Regions from separate parts of the Bacillus sp. LJBS17 genome, predicted to be linked through region 1. Evidence: a T-box and tRNA genes for the amino acid it is inferred to sense, from the RefSeq annotation. Region 1 holds a T-box; the other holds one or more tRNA genes.
What was found. A T-box is a leader RNA that pairs with one kind of tRNA and senses whether it is charged. The one in region 1 lies ahead of trpS (tryptophan--tRNA ligase), so its partner is inferred to be a tRNA-Trp.
Positions count from the first base shown of each region.

Region 2: it has a tRNA-Trp gene. The T-box ahead of trpS (tryptophan--tRNA ligase) is inferred to sense a tRNA for this amino acid. The anticodon was not compared.

Region 1 covers NZ_CP079759.1:1,198,181-1,201,562, forward strand. The annotation lists gene opp4C (oligopeptide ABC transporter permease) at 1-169, shown strand, start outside; gene KXZ66_RS06135 (YjbA family protein) at 374-1,126, shown strand; gene trpS (tryptophan--tRNA ligase) at 1,160-2,152, opposite strand; T-box leader at 2,211-2,426, opposite strand; gene oppA (oligopeptide ABC transporter substrate-binding protein OppA) at 2,897-3,382, shown strand, end outside.
Region 2 covers NZ_CP079759.1:931,031-934,412, reverse strand. The annotation lists gene KXZ66_RS04760 (hypothetical protein) at 1-30, opposite strand, end outside; partial or broken gene spo0M (sporulation control protein Spo0M) at 172-932, shown strand; tRNA gene KXZ66_RS04750 (tRNA-Leu) at 1,011-1,092, opposite strand; tRNA gene KXZ66_RS04745 (tRNA-Leu) at 1,357-1,445, opposite strand; tRNA gene KXZ66_RS04740 (tRNA-Cys) at 1,453-1,523, opposite strand; tRNA gene KXZ66_RS04735 (tRNA-Gly) at 1,529-1,603, opposite strand; tRNA gene KXZ66_RS04730 (tRNA-Gln) at 1,653-1,724, opposite strand; tRNA gene KXZ66_RS04725 (tRNA-His) at 1,734-1,809, opposite strand; tRNA gene KXZ66_RS04720 (tRNA-Trp) at 1,834-1,907, opposite strand; tRNA gene KXZ66_RS04715 (tRNA-Tyr) at 1,913-1,997, opposite strand; tRNA gene KXZ66_RS04710 (tRNA-Thr) at 2,020-2,092, opposite strand; tRNA gene KXZ66_RS04705 (tRNA-Phe) at 2,098-2,173, opposite strand; tRNA gene KXZ66_RS04700 (tRNA-Asp) at 2,186-2,262, opposite strand; tRNA gene KXZ66_RS04695 (tRNA-Met) at 2,274-2,350, opposite strand; tRNA gene KXZ66_RS04690 (tRNA-Val) at 2,360-2,435, opposite strand; tRNA gene KXZ66_RS04685 (tRNA-Glu) at 2,445-2,516, opposite strand; tRNA gene KXZ66_RS04680 (tRNA-Ser) at 2,551-2,642, opposite strand; tRNA gene KXZ66_RS04675 (tRNA-Asn) at 2,648-2,722, opposite strand; rRNA gene rrf (5S ribosomal RNA) at 2,732-2,847, opposite strand; rRNA gene KXZ66_RS04665 (23S ribosomal RNA) at 2,960-3,382, opposite strand, start outside.

The sequences.
Region 1 (3,382 bases):
AATCGCTAGCTGGGGGAACATGCTTCAAGACGCACAGAATTTCACAGTAATGATTCAAGCATGGTGGTACCCGTTATTTCCCGGGCTATTTATTTTAATGACCGTTTTATGCTTCAACTTTGTCGGTGATGGCCTGCGGGATGCGCTTGACCCGAAGAATATTAAATAAAAATGAATATCATATCTGTTATAAAATATCACCAAATCAGAAAAAAGCAGGTCTCCTTTTGTCAGAAAATATACAAAGAGATCTGCTTTTTATGATTCTTGCATAAACCCAGTGATTCCAGATTTCCTCAATCTCTTTGGAATAATTTCTCTATCCCTTGCCTATACTGTGGACAACAGTTTTTATAAAAGTGAGGGGTTAGAGATGTTATTTCTTCATGATGTGTGGGTCAATTGGTTTGAAGGGGAAGAAAATGGCTACAATGTATGCCACTTTCACGAGTGGCGCAAGGAAGATACGGTTGAGCTTTTGGATCAGGTGCCGCTGTTAAGGGTGCCGTCAGTACTGTTTCATTACATAGAAAACGATTTGTCAGAGCTTCCGAAAGGTTTGCTTGAAGACGTACATCAGAAATCGTACATTCGGAAAAATCATGAGCGGACAAAGCTTGAGTATTGTTTTGTCGTAACAGACGGAATCGGCATTTTAGCTGTAGACACGATCGGCTACACGATCCCTGTCAGAAAAAGCCGTCTGATCCCAAGACAGGAGCAGCTCGTTTATGAAATGGTAAAAGATGTAGAGCCTGAAACATATGAATTTGAGCCAAAGAAGCTGGAATCCTCCAAGGAATATCACATCTTATCATTAGCACCAGAACATGTCAGAGGACTTACAAGAAAAGAACGGCAAATTAAGCAGCTGATGTTTATGGCGCTTGACCAATTAAAAGGGCTGAAAAACCGAGCGGAAATTGGCTACTGGTACACAGAGTGGAATCCGCATATGTATGAACAAATCAAAAGGATGAGCTTTGAAGAGATTTGGGACATGCTGTATAACGAAACAATTGAAGGCTGGTCGGACAAGCACCTAGCTTTTTGCGAAAACCTAATAAAAGGACAGCCTTTTTTCGAAAAGCTTTGGGAAATGGAAAACGAATCAAAGGTCAACTAAAAAAACCGCTCTTTGCAAAGAGCGGTTTTTTGATTAGCGTCTTTTTCTTCCAAGACCCATGGCATTCTCCATTTTTTTCAGCATTTTGTTTGCTGTCCGGTTCGCTCGTTCCGCGCCTTCATCAAGAATCCGGTCTAATTCTTCAGATTCTATCAGCTCGTAATAGCGGTCCTGGATCGGTTTTAATGCGTTCACCACGACTTCTGCCAAATCACCTTTAAACTCGCCGTAGCCTTTTCCTTCGTACTTTGCTTCAAGCTCTTCAATTGTCGTATTGCCGAGGATTGAATAAATTGTAAGAAGGTTGGAAACGCCCGGTTTGTTTTCCTTATCAAATTTGACAATGCCTTCAGAATCCGTTACAGCGCTTTTGATTTTCTTTTCAAGCTGCTTCGGCTCATCCAGCAGGGTAATATAAGCTTTCTGGTTCGGATCAGATTTGCTCATCTTCTTCAGCGGATCATTCAGAGACATGATACGTGCACCGACTTTTGGAATTTTCACTTCCGGAATCGTGAAGATGTCGTTGTATTTTTTGTTGAAGCGTTCTGCGAGATTCCGCGTCAGCTCAAGGTGCTGCTTTTGATCCTCACCGACAGGCACAAGATCCGTTCCGTACAGCAGAATATCAGCGGCCATCAGCGGCGGATATGTTAACAGGCCGGAGACGACAGCTTCATTGCCTTTGGATTTGTCCTTAAATTGAGTCATCCGCTCAAGCTCGCCGATATATGCGACACACTGCATCATCCATCCGGCCTGCGCATGCGCGGGGACCTCTGATTGAATAAACAATGTTGCTTTTTCTGGATCAAGTCCGACAGCTAAGTAAAGCGCTGCGAGATTGCGGATATTCTTTCTAAGCTCAAGCCGGTCTTGAGGAACAGTTATCGCATGCTGGTCCACGATGCAAAAATAGCTATTATAATCATGCTGCAGTTCGACAAACTGCTTCATTGCACCGATATAGTTGCCGAGCGTCACTGAGCCGCTTGGCTGAATGCCTGAAAAAATCGTTTGTTTCATGAAAACATCAACCTCATTTCTTAAAACATAATAAAAAAGGCTCATTCTTCCCCTGTAAAAAAGGGACGAATGAACCGTGGTACCACCCTGATTATTCCATTAAAATGAAATCACTCTGACGTTTGTAACGGAGACTGCTCCGGCTGAGCCTACTTTTTTTCCAGTTCGGTCAGCTGCTCCAAAGTCCATTCCACATTGCCCGTTATCTGCTCCCAGCACCGCAGACTCTCTTCAAACAGGTGAAATGTGTACTACTCTTTTTCATAGCAAGCTTTTCTTTTGATTGCTTCATTATAAATCAATTATAACCAATTGTCATCATGAAAAAACATTCTTTTTTCCAGTAAAATTGTAATAATATAAATAACATGCTTGTTGTAAAATCCTTAAATGATAACTGCTATCAGCGTAAAAACAGGCAGATATTATATGTAAAAAGCAATATGGGCAGAAAACACATGAAAAAGTTTTTAATCAATTTATGCTTTAAATGGTAGAAGGATATTATGTTCATGGAAGAAAAACTAACGAAGTTTAAATATTTTAAATTGATAAAATAATATTGCAATAAATTATTTGTTTCATTATAATGAACTTGTTCACTCTATTGTTACAGCTTTTTTACAAAAATAATCAGAAAAGACGGAACAGAATAAAAGTTGTGGAAACTCAGGTTCATTTGTCTGATATTTCTGAGGATTTAGCCGTAAGGAGCTGAAAATTATTATTAGGGGGTTTGCGAATATGAAAAAACGTTGGTCGATTGTCACGTTGATGCTCATTTTCACTCTCGTGCTGAGCGCGTGCGGCTTTGGCGGCAGCGGATCAAACGGTGAAGGGAAAAAGGACAGTAAAGGAAAGACGACACTTAACATTAATATTAAAACTGAGCCGTTCTCCTTACATCCGGGATTGGCAAATGATTCAGTTTCAGGCGGTGTCATCCGTCAGACTTTTGAAGGATTGACACGCATCAATGCAGATGGGGAGCCTGAAGAAGGCATGGCATCCAAAATCGAAACAAGCAAGGACGGTAAAACATATACATTCACTATTCGTGATGGTGTGAAATGGTCTAATGGAGACCCTGTAACAGCACAAGATTTTGAATATGCTTGGAAATGGGCGCTTGACCCTAATAATGAATCACAATACGCTTACCAGCTCTACTACATAAAAGGTGCTGAAGCGGCGAATACCGGAAAAGGCAGCCTAGACGATGTGGCAGTA
Region 2 (3,382 bases), 270 kb from region 1:
TGCAACCAAACTTTCTTTATTCACTTCCATCCACTCCTTTATTTTCAATATTATTCTTAGTCTGTCCCTAGGCCGAGACGAATAATAGGAAAAAAGTATGAATCAAACGAATCTTTTTTCCTCCTTCTTGCGTATATCTGTTGAGAAAAAAGAAAAAGGGGAAGATCTAACATGTCATTTTTTAAGAAACTTGCGGCAAGTGCCGGAATTGGAGCTGCAAAAGTAGATACAATTTTAGAAAAAGACGCATATTTTCCAGGAGAAGAAGTACAGGGAACGGTACATGTCAAAGGCGGAAAAATCGCTCAGGACATCCGTTATATCGATTTACAGCTTAGCACACGGTATGTCATTGTAAAAGACGATGAAGAGCACCGGAAATACGCTACAATTCATTCTTTCCGGGTCACTGGTTCATTTACCATACAGCCTGGTGAAGAGCATCAATTTCCGTTTACATTCACTCTGCCTCTAGATACGCCGATGACTGTAGGGAAAGTAGAGGTTGCCGTGGTGACAGACCTTGACATTCAAGGCGGTATCGATAAATCCGATCATGACCGCATTTTCGGATTGAAAATGTGCTGGAAGCAATCGAAAACCTGGGCTTCCGTCTTAACGAAGCAGACTGTGAACAAGCGCCCTACTTCCGACGCCGCCTTCCGTTCGTTCAAGAATTCGAATTCGTTCCGACTTCCGGATATTATCGTCAGATGCTTGATGAATTAGAGCTCATTTTCCTTTTAGACGAAGACGGTTTGGAAATCATTTTCGAAGTCGACCGCAGGGCAAGAGGACTGCGAGGATGGCTGGAAGAGATGTATAATGACGGAGAACAGCTTGTACGCGTCCGTTTCAGCCAATCAGAGCTTGAAGATGCAGAAGAGCTTGAAGAGGTGTTAGAAGAGATCTTAGACCAATACGCTGAGTAAGTATAAAAAGGAGCCTCGGCTCCTTTTCTTTAATAAAAAATAAAAACCCGTGTCTATTAAGAAACGGGTTTTTCAGTATACCGGTGGTCGGGGTCGAACCGACACTCCAGAAGGAACACGATTTTGAGTCGTGCGCGTCTGCCAATTCCGCCACACCGGCAAGTTTTACGTCGTATCTAACCGACGAATATAACTATATCATGGATCTCATAAAGTGTCAACGTATTTCAAAAAAGTTTTTTTGGAAATAAAAATAAAAGTGTTGAAAGACTAGCTATACAGCCGCTTTATAATAGGCCTCGGAACTTAACTTGTTATGATAAAACAAAGCATTAAAAAAATGATCTACTTATGTAGATCATTAATATGATTAGTTATAATGATAAAACACAAACACCAATTCAACTTACCATGTAAGTAAAATTGGTGCCGAGGGCCGGACTTGAACCGGCACGGTAGTCACCTACCGCAGGATTTTAAGTCCTGTGTGTCTGCCAATTCCACCACCCCGGCAATAAGAAGGCGACACCCGGATTCGAACCGGGGATAAAGGTTTTGCAGACCTCTGCCTTACCACTTGGCTATGCCGCCGTAATTGGAGCGGAAGACGGGATTCGAACCCGCGACCCCCACCTTGGCAAGGTGGTGTTCTACCACTGAACTACTTCCGCATTTTAAATGGACTTAATACATTATATGCAGTTGATATAAAAAGTGAGACTGGGCTAGCTGGATTCGAACCAACGCATGACGGAGTCAAAGTCCGTTGCCTTACCGCTTGGCTATAGCCCAATGATAATATGGGGCGATTGATGGGAATCGAACCCACGAGTGCCAGAGCCACAATCTGGTGCGTTAACCACTTCGCCACAACCGCCATAATCTCAAGATGTCATAAATTTGGCAGGGGCAGTAGGAATCGAACCCACACCGGAGGTTTTGGAGACCTCTGTTCTACCGTTAAACTATGCCCCTATAAATGGTGGAGGGGGGCAGATTCGAACTGCCGAACCCTGAGGGAGCGGATTTACAGTCCGCCGCGTTTAGCCACTTCGCTACCCCTCCACATTAAATTTTGAAAAAACAGTGCCGGCAAGAGGACTTGAACCCCCAACCTACTGATTACAAGTCAGTTGCTCTACCAATTGAGCTACACCGGCATAGGTGGTGGCTCGGGACGGAATCGAACCGCCGACACACGGATTTTCAGTCCGTTGCTCTACCAACTGAGCTACCGAGCCTAAGTATTTAAATGGCGGTCCGGACGGGACTCGAACCCGCGACCTCCTGCGTGACAGGCAGGCATTCTAACCAACTGAACTACCGGACCATTTTGAAATTTGGTTGCGGGGGCAGGATTTGAACCTGCGACCTTCGGGTTATGAGCCCGACGAGCTACCGAACTGCTCCACCCCGCGATGATATAATGGTGGAGGATGACGGGCTCGAACCGCCGACCCTCTGCTTGTAAGGCAGATGCTCTCCCAGCTGAGCTAATCCTCCATCATATAATGACCCGTACGGGATTCGAACCCGTGTTACCGCCGTGAAAGGGCGGTGTCTTAACCGCTTGACCAACGGGCCCAGACTTTCAATTGTAATTATGTATAAGTATCAGTGGCGGAGAGCAAGGGATTCGAACCCTTGAGACGGAGTTGACCGCCTACACGATTTCCAATCGTGCTCCTTCGACCACTCGGACAGCTCTCCAATAATGGCTCCGCAGGTAGGATTCGAACCTACGACCGATCGGTTAACAGCCGATAGCTCTACCACTGAGCTACTGCGGAATGAAGTCTGCCTGGCGATGTCCTACTCTCACAGGGGGAAACCCCCGACTACCATCGGCGCTGAAGAGCTTAACTTCCGTGTTCGGCATGGGAACGGGTGTGACCTCTTCGCCATCATCACCAGACAATTTCAGTGACATTTAACATTATACTATGTATTCTTGAGAAAATCAAGTGTTTTTTCGAAAAAACTTATTCTCTCAAAACTAGATAACAGGTGTGCCATCATTCAAAAATATGGTTAAGTCCTCGATCGATTAGTATCTGTCAGCTCCATGTGTCGCCACACTTCCACCTCAGACCTATCAACCTGATCATCTTTCAGGGATCTTACTTCCTTGCGGAATGGGAAATCTCATCTTGAGGGGGGCTTCATGCTTAGATGCTTTCAGCACTTATCCCGTCCGCACATAGCTACCCAGCGATGCCCTTGGCAGAACAACTGGTACACCAGCGGTGCGTCCATCCCGGTCCTCTCGTACTAAGGACAGCTCCTCTCAAATTTCCTGCGCCCGCGACGGATAGGGACCGAACTGTCTCACGACGTTCTGAACCCAGCTCGCGTACCGCTTTAATGGGCGAACAGCCCAACCCTTGGGACCGACTACAGCCCCAGGATGCGATGAGCCGACATCGAGGTGCCAAACCTCCCCGTCGATG